One region of the Streptomyces sp. NPDC093225 genome, then DNA from elsewhere that is predicted to be linked to it. Evidence: riboswitches for the same ligand, from Rfam matches in the RefSeq annotation. Region 1 holds a riboswitch; each other region holds the start of a gene.

Evidence for each region. A riboswitch is a leader RNA that binds a small molecule or an ion and turns the genes downstream of it on or off. The one in region 1 is predicted to bind guanidine.
Region 2: linked by a shared signal. The riboswitch ahead of ACIQCH_RS10660 (MBL fold metallo-hydrolase) and the one ahead of ACIQCH_RS18790 (multidrug efflux SMR transporter) in region 1 are both predicted to bind guanidine.
Region 3: linked by a shared signal. The riboswitch ahead of ACIQCH_RS24960 (Ohr family peroxiredoxin) and the one ahead of ACIQCH_RS18790 (multidrug efflux SMR transporter) in region 1 are both predicted to bind guanidine.

Annotation. Positions count from the first base shown of each region.
Region 1 is NZ_JBIVNX010000018.1:129,921-135,395, forward strand. Features, by position in the region: gene ACIQCH_RS18765 (HNH endonuclease) at 1-210, opposite strand, end outside; gene ACIQCH_RS18770 (HNH endonuclease signature motif containing protein) at 207-845, opposite strand; gene bcp (thioredoxin-dependent thiol peroxidase) at 987-1,454, opposite strand; gene ACIQCH_RS18780 (DUF3618 domain-containing protein) at 1,561-1,881, shown strand; gene ACIQCH_RS18785 (co-chaperone GroES) at 1,958-2,299, shown strand; guanidine-III (ykkC-III) riboswitch at 2,398-2,466, shown strand; gene ACIQCH_RS18790 (multidrug efflux SMR transporter) at 2,498-2,818, shown strand; gene ACIQCH_RS18795 (transglycosylase domain-containing protein) at 2,763-5,186, opposite strand.
Region 2 is NZ_JBIVNX010000008.1:185,933-191,407, reverse strand. Features, by position in the region: gene ACIQCH_RS10690 (PaaI family thioesterase) at 1-37, opposite strand, end outside; gene ACIQCH_RS10685 (GlsB/YeaQ/YmgE family stress response membrane protein) at 480-746, shown strand; gene ACIQCH_RS10680 (hypothetical protein) at 794-943, shown strand; gene ACIQCH_RS10675 (hypothetical protein) at 1,001-1,174, shown strand; gene ACIQCH_RS10670 (hypothetical protein) at 1,234-1,455, shown strand; gene ACIQCH_RS10665 (cold-shock protein) at 1,612-1,815, opposite strand; guanidine-III (ykkC-III) riboswitch at 2,096-2,163, shown strand; gene ACIQCH_RS10660 (MBL fold metallo-hydrolase) at 2,178-3,056, shown strand; gene ACIQCH_RS10655 (alpha/beta fold hydrolase) at 3,191-4,048, shown strand; gene ACIQCH_RS10650 (hypothetical protein) at 4,083-4,517, opposite strand; gene ACIQCH_RS10645 (MarR family winged helix-turn-helix transcriptional regulator) at 4,514-4,948, opposite strand; gene ACIQCH_RS10640 (hypothetical protein) at 5,179-5,475, opposite strand, start outside.
Region 3 is NZ_JBIVNX010000030.1:42,588-48,062, forward strand. Features, by position in the region: gene ACIQCH_RS24950 (hypothetical protein) at 1-242, shown strand, start outside; gene ACIQCH_RS24955 (Mut7-C RNAse domain-containing protein) at 353-1,084, opposite strand; guanidine-III (ykkC-III) riboswitch at 1,636-1,698, shown strand; gene ACIQCH_RS24960 (Ohr family peroxiredoxin) at 1,771-2,217, shown strand; gene ACIQCH_RS24965 (ROK family protein) at 2,233-3,489, opposite strand; gene ACIQCH_RS24970 (alpha-ketoglutarate-dependent dioxygenase AlkB family protein) at 3,604-4,269, shown strand; gene ACIQCH_RS24975 (maleylpyruvate isomerase family mycothiol-dependent enzyme) at 4,314-5,057, shown strand; gene ACIQCH_RS24980 (DUF6332 family protein) at 5,142-5,414, shown strand; gene ACIQCH_RS24985 (ADP-ribosyltransferase) at 5,430-5,475, opposite strand, start outside.

The DNA of each region.
Region 1 (5,475 bases):
GGCACCCGTTGGCGGCTTCGTGAGCCGTCCACCCTTGCGGGGGCCGAAGTGCGTGATGTCGATTCCGAACGTGCGGAACCGGTTGACGAGGTAGCGGTCGAGCGTGGCGTAGCGCTTGGTGCCGAAGAACTCGATGACCTCGTCGATGCTCGTGCACCGGGCCGCGGCTTCCGCGAGGCGCTCCCGGGTGTAGGTGTTTCCGGAGCTCATCGCCGCCGTCCCTTCGCGCGCCCTCGATAGCTGTCCGTCGTCGAGTGGCAGTTGGGGCACAGGAAGCGCAGGTTCGTCGGCTGATTGTTCCGCCAGTCGCCGTCCACGTGATCGACTTCCAGTCGCAGCGGCCGTCCGCGCCAGGTGGCTTCTATGCCGCACCTGGCGCACCGTTCCTCCGTTCCGAGTGCGGTCATCGCCCGCCTGAGGCGGTCGCCCGGAACGCGCCCGTGTCCGGGCTCCAGTGCCACCAGGAGCTCCGCCGGCGCCTTGGGCGGCCTTGAGCGGCTCCCCGTCGAGCGGGTCCTGAAGTGCGAGGTGTCTATGCCGAAGGCCTGCACCTTGCGGCTGATGTGGGTGTGGTGGCCGCCCACGATGTCCAGGCCGAGGCGGCTCAGTACCTCGCGCATGGTCGTGGACGCCGCCACGGCCTCCGCGAGGACCTCGCGGGTCCACTTCTCGCCCTCGCGCTCGAAGTGCGACGTGTCCACGCCGAGCTTCTGCATCCGGGTGCGGATGTAGCGGCGCGAGCCGCTCTTCGGGTCGAGGCCCAGGTGGGTGAGGGCTTCGGTGAGGGTGCGGGAGGTGCGGGCGGCTTCGGCGAGGCGGGCTCTCGTGTACGGGCTGGTCGGCATGGCGTACTCCGGTTCTCCGGCCGCTCGGATGTGCGGCCACTCGCTTGGAGTAACGGGATGCACCCGGGACGGTTACGCACGGTATGCGGAAGGGCCCGCGCCGGTTGTGTTTCGGCGCGGGCCCTTCCGAGGGGGCCGGGGTCAGATGCCCAGGTCCTTGATGATCTTCGCTACGTGGCCGGTGGCCTTGACGTTGTAGAGGGCCCGCTCGACCTTGCCGTCCTCGTCGACGACCACCGTGGAGCGGATGACGCCGGTGACGGTCTTGCCGTAGAGCTTCTTCTCGCCGTACGCGCCGTAGGCCGTCAGCACCTCCTTCTCCGGGTCGCCGACCAGGGTGACCTTCAGGTGCTCCTTCTCGCGGAACTTGGCCAGCTTCTCCGGCTTGTCGGGGGACACGCCGATGACGTCGTAGCCGGCGGAGGCCAGCACCTCGAGGTTGTCCGTGAAGTCGCAGGCCTGCTTGGTGCAGCCCGGGGTCAGCGCGGCCGGGTAGAAGTACACGATCACTTTGCGGCCCTTGTGGTCCGCGAGCGAGACCGCGTTGCCGTCGGCGTCGGGCAGGGTGAAGGCGGGCGCGGTGTCGCCCGGCTGGAGTCGCTCGCTCATGTCCTCAAGTCTCCTAGGGAGGGGATCCGTACGGCATCGAGCGTAAGCTGACAGACTGTCCACGTCGGACTACGCCCACCCATACGACCACGACGGAGGCAGCGCGGTGTCGGATGCCAGGACCCCCGCTCAGATCGAGGCGGACATCATCCGCAGGCGCGCGGCGCTCGCCGAGACGCTCGACGAGATCGGCGTGCGCATGCACCCGCAGACGATCATCGGGGACGCGAAGGCGCGGGTCGCCGCGTCCGTCGACGAGACGGTCGGCCGGGCGTTCGTGGCGGTCAACCGGGTGGTGACGGACTTCAAGGCCGGGCTGCGGCACGAGGACGGCCAGCCGCGGCTGGAGCGGGTGGTGCCGGTGGCGCTGCTGGCCGTGGGCGTCGTGGGCCTGCTCGCGGTGTCGGTACGGCGCAAGCGCGCGTGACGCGTCGCGGTGGGGGCGCGCGGCGGTCCGTGACCCTGCGGGGTGCACGGGCCGGTGGGGCGGGTAGGTTCGGATCGTGAGCGAGAACCCCACCCACGACAAGCTGCCCATCCGGATGCTGCACGACCGCGTGCTGGTCCGGTCCGACTCTCCCGAGGGGGAGCGGCGCTCCGGCGGCGGCATCCTCATCCCCGCGACGGCCGCGGTGGGCAAGCGGCTGGCCTGGGCCGAGGTGGTCGCGGTCGGTCAGAGCGTGCGGACCGTGGAGCCCGGTGACCGGGTGCTGTACGACCCGGAGGACCGGGCGGAGGTCGAGGTCAGGGGCGTGGCGTACGTGCTGATGCGCGAGCGGGACCTGCACGCGGTGGCCGCGGAGCGGCTGGAGGGCTCGGAGGACTCCACGGGCCTGTACCTCTAGCTTCGCCGGAGATCCGGATCTCGGGGCCCCCGGGCCCCCGGGCCCTCGTGCCCCAGGCATCGCGAAGGGCCGGTGACGTCTGTCACCGGCCCTTCGGCGTTGCTTTGCTACGGTGGCGGGGAACCCCGACGAGACGCGCCGTACCGGGTACGACAAGACGACGCACCGCTTGTCCGCGCTCGTTTCGGAGGTGCCGTCATGGCCTGGGTCCTGCTCTTCGTCGCCGGTCTGCTCGAGGTCGGCTGGTCGATCGGTATGAAGTACACGGAGGGGTTCACGCGGCTGTGGCCGAGCGTGTTCACCGGTGCCGGCATCGTGGCGAGCATGGTGCTGCTGTCGTACGCGGCGAAGACGTTGCCGATCGGTACGGCGTACGGGGTGTGGGTGGGCATCGGTGCGGCCGGTGCGGCGGTGCTCGGCATGGTGGTGCTGGGTGAGCCGGCGACCGCCGCCCGGATCTTCTTCATCTGTCTGTTGCTGGTGGCCGTGGTGGGGCTGAAGGCGACCTCGGGGCACTAGGTCCGCCTCCGGTGCCTCCGGTGGTGGTGCCTCCGGTGGTGCCGGTGGTGGTGCCGCCGCCGTCGGTGGTGCCGCCGTCGGTGGTGCCGCCCTGGTCCTGGCCGCCGGTCCGGCCGGTGGTGCGGCCCTGGTCCTGGCCCTGGTCCTGACCCTGGTCGGTGGTGCCGCCGTTGCCGTTCCCGCCGTTGCCGTTGCCGTTGCCCTGGTCCTGGCCCTGGGTGCGGCCCTGGTCCTGGCCCTGGGTCGGGCCTTGGTCCTGGCCGGGGCGTTCGCGGTCCGGGCCGCGGGTGCGGGTGGGTTCGGCGGGGGGTACGTACACGGCGCCCGGCTGGAGTTCGAGGTCGAACTCGGTGGGTTCGGTGCCGGCCAGTGCGGCCGCGGTGTAGTCGGCCCAGATGCGGGCGGGGTAGCCGCCGCCGTTGACGCGGGCCTGGCCGAGGGCGCCGTAGAGGGGTTCGAGGGCGCCGGTGTCGGGGTCCTGGCCCATGACGGAGACGACGGTGACGAGGTCGGGGGTGTAGCCGGCGAACCAGGCGGCCTTGTCGTCCTCGGCGGTGCCGGTCTTGCCGGCGGCGGGGCGGCCGGCGGCCTGGGCGGCGGTGCCGGTGCCGCTCTCGACGACCGATTCGAGGATCGAGGTGGTGGTGTCGGCGGCCTCGCGTGCGACGGCCTCCTTGGGCGTGCGTCGGGGGAGGGGGAGGGCGTCGCCGTCCTTGCTGACCTTGTCGACGATGGTCCACGGGGTGTGGCGGCCGTGGTCGGCGAGGGTGGCGTAGACCTGGGTCATGTCGAGGACGCTGGCCTGGAGGGTGCCGAGTGCCATGGAGGGGACGGCGTGGAAGCCCGGCACGTCCTTGGGCATGCCCATGTCGATGGTGGTCTGCTTGACGTTCCTGGTGCCGACGTCGACGGCCATCTGCGCGTACACGGTGTTGACGGAGAGGTTGGTGGCGGAGCGCACGGTGATCTCGCCGTACGAGCGCTGGTCCTCGTTCTCGGGGGCGTAGGCGATGGCGGAGCCCTGGACGGGGCGCTCGTTGTCGCCGTTGTAGAGGGTGTTGGGGGTGATGCGGCGGCCGTCCTGGGTGGTGGAGTCGTGTTGGACGGCGGCGGTGAAGACGAAGGGCTTGAAGGTGGAGCCGGGGGTGTAGTCGTGGCGGGTGGCGTTGTTGACGTACTGCTTGGTGTAGTCGATGCCGCCGTAGAGGGCGACGACCTTGCCGGTGGCGGGGTCGATGGACACGCCGCCGGCGCGTACGGTGCGGTCCTCGGGGCGTTCGGCGGGGTCGAGGTCGTCGAGGAGGGTGTCCTGGACGGCCTTGACGAAGGCGTTCTCGCGGCGCTTGTCGATGGTGGTGGTGATGCGGTAGCCGCCGGCGGCGAGGTCGGACTCGTCGATGACCTCGTTGTCGATCAGGTAGTCCTTGACGGTCTCGACGAGGTAGCCGCGCTGGCCGGACATGCCGGAGGGGGCGCGGACCTTGCCGGGTTCGGGGAAGGTGATGGCCGCGCGTCGGGCGGGGGTGAGCCACTTCTTCTTGACCATGCCGTCGAGGACGTAGTTCCAGCGGGCGAGGGCGCGGCCGCGTTGCTGGGGGTGGGCGACGACGTCGAAGGTGCTGGGGGAGTTGAGGAGGGTGGCGAGGTAGGCGCCCTCGGCGGTGGTGAGCTTGCTGACGTCCTTGCCGTAGTAGGCCTGGGCGGCGGCCTGGATGCCGTAGGCGTTGCGGCCGAAGTAGCTGGTGTTGAGGTAGCCCTCGAGGATGTCCTCCTTGGACTCTTCGCGACCGAGTTTGATCGCGATGAAGAACTCCTTGACCTTGCGTTTGATGGTCTGTTCCTGGCCCAGGTAGTAGTTCTTGACGTACTGCTGGGTGATGGTGGAGCCGGACTGCTTGCCCTTGCCGGTCACGGTGTTCCAGGCGGCGCGCAGCATGGCCTTGGGGTCGACGGCGCGTTCGGAGTAGAAGTCCCGGTCCTCGGCGGCGAGTACGGCTTGCTGGACGGTCCTGGGGACCTGGGAGAGGGGCACGTTGACGCGGTTGACCTCGCCGTCGCGGGCGAGCTGGCTGCCGTCGGCGTAGAGGTAGACGTTGCTCTGGGCGGTGGCGGCCTTGTTGGCGGGCGGGATGTCGACGAGGAGGTAGCCGGCGATGAGGGCGCCGGCGACGAGGAGGAGGAGCAGGAGGAGGCCGCCGAGCAGCATCCGCCAGGTGGGCAGGAGGCGGCGCCAGCCGGTGCGCGGGGGCCTGCCGGGCCGGCCGGTGGCGGACGGCGGGGTGTCCGCGGCGCGTTCGCCGGGGGTGGGGCCGGCGGGCCGGTCCGGGTCCCGGGGGGCCCAGCCCTGCTGCGGTGACTCGTCGCTCATGACTCCAGGGACTCCTCGGCCGGATCATCTGTCGCCCGTACGGGCGATATTTGTGCATCTGCACCCAATGGAACACCGTCGCGTCCCGGTCGGCCGATATTCGGTCGCGCGGGTCCCCCCGGCGCACTAAGCTCGCTCGCTTTGGCTGACAGGGCCTCAGGAACGGTGCGCGGCGCGCTCGTCGGGCACCGGGCCGGACCGGCTCGGGGGCCGGTGGTCGCGGGTACCGGTACGCACATGGACAACGAGTCCGGGTCGGGATACGAGGTGGCGAGCGAGGGTGAACAAC
Region 2 (5,475 bases), on a different contig from region 1:
GGTCCGGCGCGGCGGTGATCGTCTCGTGCGTGCTCATGGCTCGACCGTAGGAGGCCGGGAGACCGGACGGGAGTGTCGGATCCGGCAGCTTGCGGATGGATTCCGACACCACGGCGGATCGGACCCCTCACCCTCGACGGGTGATGCCGGACCGGGCCACCCGGCGAATGCTGGACGGGAGCCGGTCCATGCCCCGGACGCACCTCACGCCCGCCCGGACGACCGGCCCGCCGGTACATCGGTGCCATGGCGCTGGCCGGCCTCGTCGCCGCCGCGATGCCGCCCCGCACCGCGGGCCCGGGGACGCGGGGCGCGCCGGAGCGGGCCGCCCCGAGGAGTCCCTGAGCGGACCCGGCGCGAACGAGACCGCGGCTCAACAGTGAGGATGTCCGCATTTGTCCGCATTTGTCCGCGTTTGGAATCCGTGCGACTGCGCAGAAGAACTACACGAACCGCATGCGTGAGACGAGGGGCACTCCATGAGCATCATCGGCTGGATCATTCTGGGGCTGCTCGCCGGAATCATCGCGAAGCTCCTGATGTCGGGCCGCGACCCCGGCGGCATCATTCTCACGACACTGATCGGCATTGCCGGCGCCCTCCTGGGCGGCTGGCTCGGGAAGGTCATCTTCGACATCGACTCGATCGACGGCTTCTTCGAGCTCTCGACGTGGATCGCGGCCATCGTGGGCTCCCTCGTCCTCCTGGCGGTCTACCGCCTCGTGGCGGGCCGGAGACGTTCGTGAGGGTCGGCCCGGGACGGCGCCGACGCAGGAGGTGGCGCCGGCGGCGGGTGCTCGCCCGCTGGGCGGCCCTCGTCCTCACCCGCCGCTTCGCCTTGAGGGCGTTGGCGTGGGGCGCCCGGCTCACCGTCCGCAGCGCCCTGCACTTCTTCCGCCTCTCCGCGCGCGCCTCCCTCCGCCGCCGACTGCGACTGGGGTGAGGCCCGCGGAGGGCGCAGCCACCCCGCCCGACACCCACGGCAGGGAAGGAAGTTCGGATGAGCACCACCGAGAAGATGAAGGCCAAGGCCGAGCAACTGCTCGGAAAGGCCGTCCAGAAGACGGCGCACGCCATGGGCAACAAGACGAACGAGGCCAAGGGCGCGGCCCTGCAGGCCCGCGGAAAGGCCCGCGAGATGAAGGAAAAGGGAAAGGACCACCTCGGGCACTGACCGCTCCCGGTCGACGTGGCGGGGCGGGGCGGGTCCGAGCGAGGAAAGGAGCCCGAGCGATGGACGGAACGCAGCACGGCGCGGTGGGCGGCGCGGAGCGCGCACGCCAGGAGCCGCGGGCCGGTCGCGGGGAGCGGGTCGACGATCACCCGGGCCCGGACCCGGTGCACCCCGAGGCGAGCAGGCCGGTCGCGGGCAAGACTCCCGAGGAACTCAGGAAGCGGGAGGAGCGGCGGATGACACGGGGCCGGGCGGCAGCACGGCGGACGCCCGGGCGGTGACCCGCAGCGGCGGCGAGCCGTGGGCAGTGAGCGCCGGCGAGCGGTGGGCTGCCCGCCGGCGAGCGGTGAGCACCGGCGGGCAGCAGGACGGCGCCCGCCCGGGAGGCGGGCGCCGTGACGGACGAACCGGCCCGCGGCCGGGTCACCGGGGGCGGGTCAGGCGCGGGTGATGTTCTCCGCCTGCGGGCCCTTCTGCCCCTGGGTGACGTCGAACGTGACGGCCTCACCCTCCCGCAGCTCCCGGTAGCCGTGTCCGGCGATGTTGGAGTAGTGGGCGAAGACGTCCGGTCCGCCTCCGTCCTGGGCGATGAATCCGAAGCCCTTCTCGGAGTTGAACCACTTCACCGTGCCACGCGCCATGATCATCCTTCTTGACATGCCATGCGGCGGTCCGCGGACCGCCCCGGCCCCCGGTTGGAAGCCTGGCCTCGTCTTACCCACCCGTCCCTCCGTCTACACCGACCACTCTCGCTGTCCGTGGGCATCCGGCTACTCAGAAGGGAGCGAGTACCCGCACTCTCCCCCACTGCGGGCTTGACACGGAGACACGGCGGGGGCGGCAGGACGGCGGGGATCCGACGCGGTACTGACCCGTCGGGCCGTCGGGACGCCGCCGCGCGGGCCGGTGGTACGGTCGCCCATGGCGGCGCGTACGTGCCGGCCCCGGACGAGACGTGCGCCGTACCCGGCCCGCCAAGACGACGCACCCGAGGAGACGCCACATGGGTGCCCGCACCTCCCTGGTCGACTTCGCCGGTGCGACTCCCCCGCCCCGCCCCCTGGGCGTCCGGTGGATCCACGGCTCGCCGTCGGCCAAGCACAACACCGACCCGGACATCCAGGTCCACGCCTACGACGAACACACGTACGTCCTGCGCCAGAACATGGCGATCGACTACGAAGCGCCCTTCCTCTTCCTGCTGTTCGGCAACGACCGGGCCGTGCTGATCGACACCGGCGCCACCGCGTCCGCCGAGTACTTCCCGCTTCGCCACGTCGTCGACGGGCTCGTCGCGTCGTGGCTGGACCGGCATCCCAGGCCCGGGTACCACCTGCTGGTGCTCCACACCCATCCGCACGGGGACCACGTCGCGGGCGACGGCCAGTTCGCGGACCGTCCCGACACCACGGTGGTCGGCGCGGAACCGGCCACCGCCTGGCCGTACTTCGGTTTCGACGACGATCCGGACGGCGTGGCACGGGTGGACCTGGGAGGGCGCGTGCTGGAGTGCCTGGCCACCCCGGGCCACCACGAGGCCGCGGTCACGTACTACGACCCGTGGACCGGGTTCCTCCTCACCGGCGACACGGTCTACCCCGGCCGCCTCTACGTCCAGGACTGGAAGGCGTTCACCCGGACCATCGACCGTCTGATCGACTTCTGCGGCGAGCGGACGGTCACCCACGTGCTGGGGTGCCACATCGAGATGACGCGGGAGCCCGGCGTGGACTACCCGATCCGCACCGTCCACCAGCCCGACGAGCCGCCGCTGGAGCTGACCACGGGCCACCTGGACGAGATCCGCGCGGCGCTCGAGGAGATCGGCGATCGGCCCGTCCGCCGCGCCCTTCCCCTGTTCGTGCTCTGCCCCGGCGCATGACCGCGCGCGAGGCGACGACTTCGGCCACGGCATCGGCACGGGCATCGGTGCCGATGGTGTCCGGTCCGTGCCGTTGCCGTTCGGTGCCCGGGCGGGGATGATCGCTGCGGTATCGGCTGTCAAACGGGGGTGCCATGCCGCGGATCGAGTTGTCGTGCGGACCGATCGACTACCAGGACACCGGCGGTGCGGGGCCGGTGCTCGTGTTCGGGCACGGCGTGCCGATGAACGAGACGCAGTGGCGCAAGGTGGTCCCCCTGCTGGACGGGTACCGCTGTGTCCTGCCCACGCTGCCCCTGGGTGGTCATCGGCAGCCCATGCACCCCGACGCCGACCTGTCCCAGCGCGGTGCCGCCCGCATCCTGGGCGAGTTCGTCGAGCGCCTCGGGCTGGACCAGGTGACGCTCGTGCTCAACGACTGGGGCGGAGGCCAGTTCCTGCTGCTGGAGCCGGAGGGCCGGCGCATCGCCCGCATGGCGCTGGTCGCCTGTGAGGCCTTCGACAACTTCCCTCCCGGGCCGGCCAAGGCGCTGGCCCAGGTGAGCAGGGTCCCCGGGGGCGTCCGACTGCTGACGCGGCTCATGCGCGTTCCCGCGTTCCGGCACCACCCCAAGGGCTACGGCGGGATGAGCCTGCGCGGCGTGCCCGACGAGATCGTGGACGACTGGTTCGGCCCCGCGACCCGCAGCCGTGGCGTTCGCCGGGACTTCGCGAAGTTCGCGACCGGCGCACCCGACCGCGGCACCCTGCTGGCCTGGAGCGAGCAGCTGCGCCGGGTCGACCTGCCGGTCCTGGTCGTCTGGGCCGACCGGGACCCTCTGATGCCGCGCGAGCACGGGCCGCGGCTGGCCGAACTGTATCCGCAGGGCCGGCTGGTGGAGATCGCGGATTCCGCCACGCTGATCCCCGAGGACCAGCCCGAGCGCCTCGCCGAGGTGCTCACCGAGTTCCTGGTCCGGACCGGGGCGAAGCCGGTCGACCCGGCCGGCTGAGCGCCGCCGGCCGCTCGGGGTCCCCGGCGGGGCCTCACCCGGCGCGCCGCCAGGGGAAGGGCTCGTTGTCGGGCTCGACCCAGCCGGTCCGGGCGGCGGGGCCGGCCAGCGTCGTGGAGTGGTAGAAGCGGGACAGCAGCTTCTTGTCGAGCAGCGCCGGGTTGCGCTCGGCGAACGAGTCGAAGTCGGCGGTGTCCTCCTGGTCAACGTGGTGGCCGACCAGTTCGACCCAGGCCCGGCTGACGGTGGCGTGGTACTTCTGCGGGGCGCCCGCGTAGCGGGCGGTGGCCCGGATGCCGTCGCTGACCAGCCGCACGGCCGGTCCCGTTCCGCAGCGCCGTACGGCCAGCCAGGTCAGGTGGACGTGCTGACGGTGGCCGAAGTGCTCGGCGGTCGCCATCACCTCGGCCATCAGGTCGCCGAACAGCGGCGCGGCGTCGTCCTGCGTGGTGCGGGGGTCCGGGGTCACGACTCCTCCTTGATGAGTGCGTCCACCACGGCGTGGAAGCCCGCGACCGCGTCGGCGGGCAGCGCGGTGAGGGCGCGCGCTTCCACGCCCGCCAGCGTCTCCTCGATCAGGGTCGCCGCCGCCCGTCCGGTGTCGGTGAGCTCGACGAGGACCGAGCGGCGGTCGCCGGCCAGGGTGCCGCGGGTGATGTGTCCGCGCCGCTCCAGGCGGTCCAGCACGCTGGTGAGCGTGGTGGGTCGGCTGCCGACGGCGGCGCCGAGCTGGGACACGGTGCGGGACTCTCCGTCGGCCAGGTTGGCCAGCGCGTTGATCTCCGAGGCGGTCAGGCCGAGATCGACGAGCGCGGTGGTGATCAGGTGCAGCGTGGCGTGGGTCGCGCGCTGGAGGGCCAGCAGCACGGACCGGTCGGATTCGACGCTTTCGTACTTCATGATTTCGGATAATACGACATCGTAATAACGGTGGGCAAGAGTCGACCCCGGCCGAGGGTGCCGGCGCGGGCGCAGCGGCACGGGCAGAGACAGGCATGGGCGCGGGCGCGGCGGCGGGAGCTCGCGCGCGTACGGCCGAGTGGGGCCGGCCGCGACAGCGCCGGCCCCACTCCGCCCGCCCCCTCGGCGGCCCCGCTCCCGTCAGGAGGGAGCGCGGCGCCGAGCGGGGATCAGCAGGTGATCGTGACCTCGTGGACGACCGGACGGGCCGACCAGGGGAAGGAGGCCACCCCGAAGGTGCCGCGGACGGTCGAGCCGCAGGCCGCGGTGGTCACCACGCCGTGCACCTCGAGCGGCGTCGCGATGAAGCGGACCGGCCGGTCCTGTGTCACGGGCGCGATCCCGCTGCCGACGACCTCGGCGGAAAGCGTCGTGAAGAGCTCCTTCGGCGCGGGCGCCGGGCTGCCCGGGGAAGGCGGGCCGGCCAGGCCGACCTTGCCGTAGAACTCGACGACACCGTCGGTGAC
Region 3 (5,475 bases), on a different contig from region 1:
GGCAGCGCCTGGCGGAAGGGTGCGCCCGGGTCGAGGCGCGGGTGGTGGTCTGCGAGACGGGCTCGCTGCCGGTGCAGGGCAGCGGCCGGCACATCGGTCTGGTGCTCCTGCTGAAGGAGCGGCCGGCCGAGGCCGTCGTGCGGATCGACACCTGGTGGAACGGCGGGGCGACGGACACGGAGCTGGAGAACAACGAGCACGCGGTGCTGGCGCTGGACACCGGGGACACGTACGCCTTCTGAGGCGCGTGGGTTGGGTTGGGTTGGGTTCGGTTGGGTTGGGATGCGGTGGGGTGTGGTGGGTGGGCTCCGTGGCCTCGATGAGGTGAGTGCGTGGTGTGCGGGCCGTACGTTCAGGCCGCGTTGCCGAACTCGTCCAGGGCGTCGGTGACGATCCGCTCCAGGCTCGCGTGGTGCGCGCCGCGCCAGTAGACGCGCTCGCAGTCGGCGCACTGGGCGAAGACGTCGTACGTCCGCTGCGTGCCGTGTTCGACGCGGTCGACGACGGCGTCCTTCGCGGCGGGCCGCAGCGTGCCGTTGCAGGCCGTGCAGCGGGTCCAGGGCGCGAGCCGGGGCGCGAAGCGGCCGAGGACGTCGCGCAGTTGCTCGTCCGGCCGGTCGCTGTAGATGTACGCGCCCGCCCAGATCTCGCGGCGGCGCAGCAGCCCGCGGTCGCGTGAGAGCAGGACGCGGCGCTCGGCGGCGGAGCGGGTGGCGAGGGCCGGGTCGCCGATGTCCTCGTTCTCGTACGCCGCGTCGACGCCGAGCAGGCGCAGCCGGCGGGCCAGCGTGCCGAGATGGACGTCGAGGAGGAAGCGGAGCGGGGCACCGGGCACGCGCTGGGGGCGTACGACGCCTTCGACCTCGACGGACTCGCCGGCGCGCGGGACGTGGGAGGCGGGGACCTCGTGGCCGTCGACGAGGAGTCGGCCGACCTCGGTGAGCGGGACGCCGGCCGATTCGACGACGTGGCCCAGGCTGGACGAGCCGTCGGTGACCGTGCGCGCCCGGGCGGCGCGGCGGTCGGGCGCCGCGAAGAGGTACAGCTCGGGGGCGAGGGTCAGGGCGATCTCCGGTCCGTTCACGTGGCCAGCATGCCACTGGGCGAGTGGGAGAGCCGAGGGGTTTTGCGGGTGGGGGGGGAGGAGGGGGCGGGGTGGTGGGTGGGTGTGGGTGGGTGGGTGGTGGGTCGGGCCGGCGGGTGCGTGGGTGCGTGTGGGTGCGTGCGTGGGTGGCTGGGGTGGTCCCCGCGCTTCGGGGTGGGTCCCGTGGTGTGTGGGTCCCCTCGGCGCTTGAGCCGGTATGGCCTGCAGGCCCTGCGGCAGGCCCACCCCGGAGGCTTCGGGGCTTCGCCCTGGCCTTCGGCCACCTCCGGCCCGGGCCTGCCTCCGGACCAGCCTGCCACGACGCCTCAAGCACCTCCCCCACACACCACGGGACCCGCCAGGCACCGCCGAGGATGCGGTGACCGGGGCGGCGGGCCCACGCGCCGCGGGACCCGCGGCACCGCCGAGGATCCGGCGGGCCGAGGTGGGGTGCGGGCTACGGCGGCGGCGTGGGGACGGCCGGGCCTCCGGGTGAGGAGCGTCACCCGCGGCGGCGGTTGCGGCGGCCGGGGGTGCTGCCTACGGTGGGCGGCGGTCTGCTCAGAGGACCCCGGACGAGATGCGCCGTACCCGGTCACGCACGACGACGCGACAGTGACCTGCGCCGTGCAGCGTCCCCGTCGTCCCGTGCGGGCGGCGGTCCCCGTCGAGCAGAGGACCCCATCGTGGTCGTGCCCCTCACCCGCACCCTGTACAGCACCACCGCCCACGCGAGCGGCGGCCGGACCGGGACGGTCGTCACGGACGACGGCCGGCTCGACCTGCGGCTGGCGCCCCCGCGCAAGAAGGCGCCGGAGTCGACGAATCCCGAGCAGCTCTTCGCCGCCGGGTTCGCCGCGTGCTTCACGTCCGCCCTGGCCGAGGTGGCCGGCGAGTTCGGTGTCGACGCCGCCGCCGCGCGGGTCGCCTGCCAGGTGGAGCTCGGGACGACCGACACCGCCGCCGGGTACGGGCTCGCGGTCACCATGACGGTCTCGCTGCCTGGCTGGCGGGGCGAGGACCTGCTGCCCCTGCTGCACCGGGCGGACGCGGTCTGCCCGTACTCCCAGGCCGTCAAGGGCAACGTTCCGCTGACCCTGCGGGCCGAGGACGCGGTCCCGGCCGAGGGCTGACCGGCGTACCGCCGGTCAGTGGCCGGCCGCCACCGCTCCCTGGCCCAGCAGGAGCGGGTCGTCGAGGACCGGCTGCCAGGCCAGCTCTGCGGCGCCGACCAGGCTGTTGTGGTCGAGGGTGCAGGGCAGGATCGGTACGCCCCCGCTGCGCCCCCACAGGCTGCGGTCGGCGACCACCGCCCGCAGCCGCTCGGGGGCGGCGTTCAGCAGCTCGCGGTGCAGGCCGCCGAGGATGATCCGGTCGGGGTTGAGGATGTTGACCAGCCCCGCCAGGCCGAGGCCGAGGCGGTCCACGAGCTCCTCGGTCGCGTGCCGCACGGCCGGGTCGGCGGGCTCCGCGCGCAGCAGGTCGCGGGCCTGGTCCAGCAGCGAGACCTCGGGGCCGGGGGTGCGGCCCGCGGCCTGGAGGAACGCGAGCGGATCGGCCTCCACGTCGAGGCAGCCGCGGCCGCCGCAGTGGCAGGCCCGGCCGTCGGGGTTGACGGTCAGGTGGCCGACCTCCAGGGCGAGTCCGGAACTTCCGGAGTGCAGGCGGCCGTCGAGTACGAGCGCGCCGCCGACGCCGCGGTGGCCGGTGGCCACGCACAGGAGGTGCTGGGCGCTGCGGCCGGCGCCGTGGCGGTGCTCGGCGAGGGCGGCCAGGTTCACGTCGTTGCCGGTGAAGGCGGGTCCGTCGATGCCGGCGGCGCGGACGCGTTCGGTGAAGATCTCGCGTACCGGGGCGCCGGCCGGCCAGGCGAGGTGCAGCGGGTTGAGGGCCGTGCCGTCGGGCTCGGCGACGGCGGACGGGACGGCCAGGCCGGCGCCCACGCAGCGGCGGCCGCTCTTGGCGAGCAGGGCCGCGCCGGCGTCGACCACCTCGCCGAGCACCTGCGCCGGGTCGGCGGAGACGGTCACGCACCCGGGCGTGGTGTCGACGATCCGGCCGCCGAGGCCGACCAGGGCGGCGCGGAAGCCGTCGGGGTGGACCTGCGCGGCGAGGGCGACGGGGCCGTTCTCGTCGACCGCGAGCCGGTGCGAGGGCCGGCCCTGGGAGCCGCCGGCGACACCGGGGCGGGAGTCGACGCGGATCAGGCCGAGGGCCTCCAGCTCGGCGGCCACGGCGCCGGCCGTGGCGCGGGTGACCCCGAGCTCGGCCGTGAGCACGGCACGGGTGGGGGCGCGTCCGGTGTGGACGAGTTCAAGGGCCGGACCCAGTGCCCCGCGCCCCCTCTCGAGCTTGGTGCGCGTGGACAGGTCCGCTGCTCGCCTCGGGGCCGCTTCGCCGTTCATGAAGCCGATCCTCGCATGATCCACGGTGTGGCCCGTATCCGCTCCTGCTGTCGGTGGCCCGTACTACGGTCGGAGCAGTACGCCCCCTACCGTCGGGGGTGGGAGGTGGATGCAATGACCGGGCTGTTCCCGAGACCGCGGCCGGTGCTCGCGGCGGGTGCGGTGCACGTGCCGGGCTGGCTGCCGGGCGAGCGGCAGCGGGAGCTGGTGGCGGCCTGCCGGGAGTGGGCGCGCGGGCCGGTGCCGATCCGGCACACGCGGCTGCCCGGGGGCGGGGTGATGTCCGCGCAGACGGTGTGCCTGGGCTGGCACTGGCTGCCGTACCGGTACTCGCGCACGGCGGACGACGTGAACGGCGCGCGGGTGGCGCCCTTCCCCGACTGGCTGGCGGAGCTGGGGCGGGAGGCGCTGCGGGAGGCGTACGGGGACCCGGCGGCCGGCGACGGGTACGAGCCGGACACCGCGCTGGTCAACTTCTACGACGGCGACGCGCGCATGGGGATGCACCAGGACAAGGACGAGCGGTCGGGTGCGCCGGTGGTGTCGCTGAGCATCGGCGACACGTGCGTGTTCCGCTTCGGGAACCCGGAGGACCGGGGCCGGCCCTACACGGACGTGGAGCTGGAGTCCGGGGACCTGTTCGTCTTCGGGGGGCCCTCGCGGTTCGCGTACCACGGGGTGGTGAAGGTGCTTCCGGGGACGGGCGATCCGGAGGTGACGGGGCTGGCGTCGGGTCGGATCAACCTCACGCTGCGGATGACGGGGCTCCAGGACGGCTGACGGCGGCGGGGCGCCGCCCCGGCGCCGGATGGCACACTCGCCCCATGGAGACCATGGACTACCTCAAGACGCTTGACGAGCAGGGTCGTTCGCTCGCGGACACGGCCGAGCGGGCGGGCCTCGACGCCCCGGTGCCCACCTGTCCCGGCTGGCGTGTCACCGACCTGTTGCGGCACACGGGCGCGGTCCACCGGTGGGCCGCGCGGGTGGTCGGGGAGCCGCTGCGGGAGGGGGTCCCGCTGGGCGCGGGCCCGGAGCTGGTCGGGGCGGAGCTGCTGGCGTGGTTCCGCGAGGGGCATGCGGCGCTGGTGGAGACGCTGGAGGCGGCTCCGGCGGACCTGGAGTGCTTCACCTTCCTGCCCGGCGTGACCTCGCCGCGGACGTTCTGGGCGCGGCGCCAGGCGCACGAGACGACCGTGCACCGGGTGGACGCGGAGTCGGCGCTGGGCGGCGGGTTCTCGGCGGTGGCGCCGGAGTTCGCCGAGGACGGGGTGGACGAGCTCCTGCGCGGGTTCCTCCTCCGGCCGCGGACCACCGTGCGGACGGACCGCGACGCGGAGCGGGTGATGCGGGTGCGGGCCACGGACACCGGCGCGGTGTGGACGGCCCGCGTCTCGCGGGAGCCGCTGGTGGTGGTGCGTACGGACGAGGGTCCGGCGGACTGCGAGGTGAGCGCCCCCGCGCAGTGGCTGTACGAGGCGCTCTGGAACCGTCGCCCGCTGGCGGGCCCCGCCGTCTCGGGCGATCTGGAACTGGCGCGGCTGTGGTCGGAGCAGGCGCGTATCTGACCGCGGGGCGGCCGTACCCTCCGGAAGACACGCGCGGGGCGCCCGGTGTTGGCGCGGCGCGGGGCGGCTTGTGAGACTGCCGGTATGGCACCGAGGTCACGCAAGGCGATACAGGTCCGGCGCACGCAGGCGGACCGCGACGCGGTCACGGTGGAGATCGGCTACGCGTTCCTCAGCGCGGGCCTCGCCGCCGCCCTGGTCTTCGGGGCGGTGGCGGGGCCCGCACTGGCTTTCGCCCTGCCGCACGTGGTGGAGCGCGGTCTGACCGCCGCCGCCTGCGGGCTGGCGGTCGCCGTCTTCGTCCTGCGGGTCACGCACGTCCTGTGGCGCTTCGGCCGCCGTCCGGACGGGACCTGACGGACCGGAGGGCGACTACCCCGGGTAGGTGTTGCGCCAGGGCTCGTAGTACGGGTTGTCC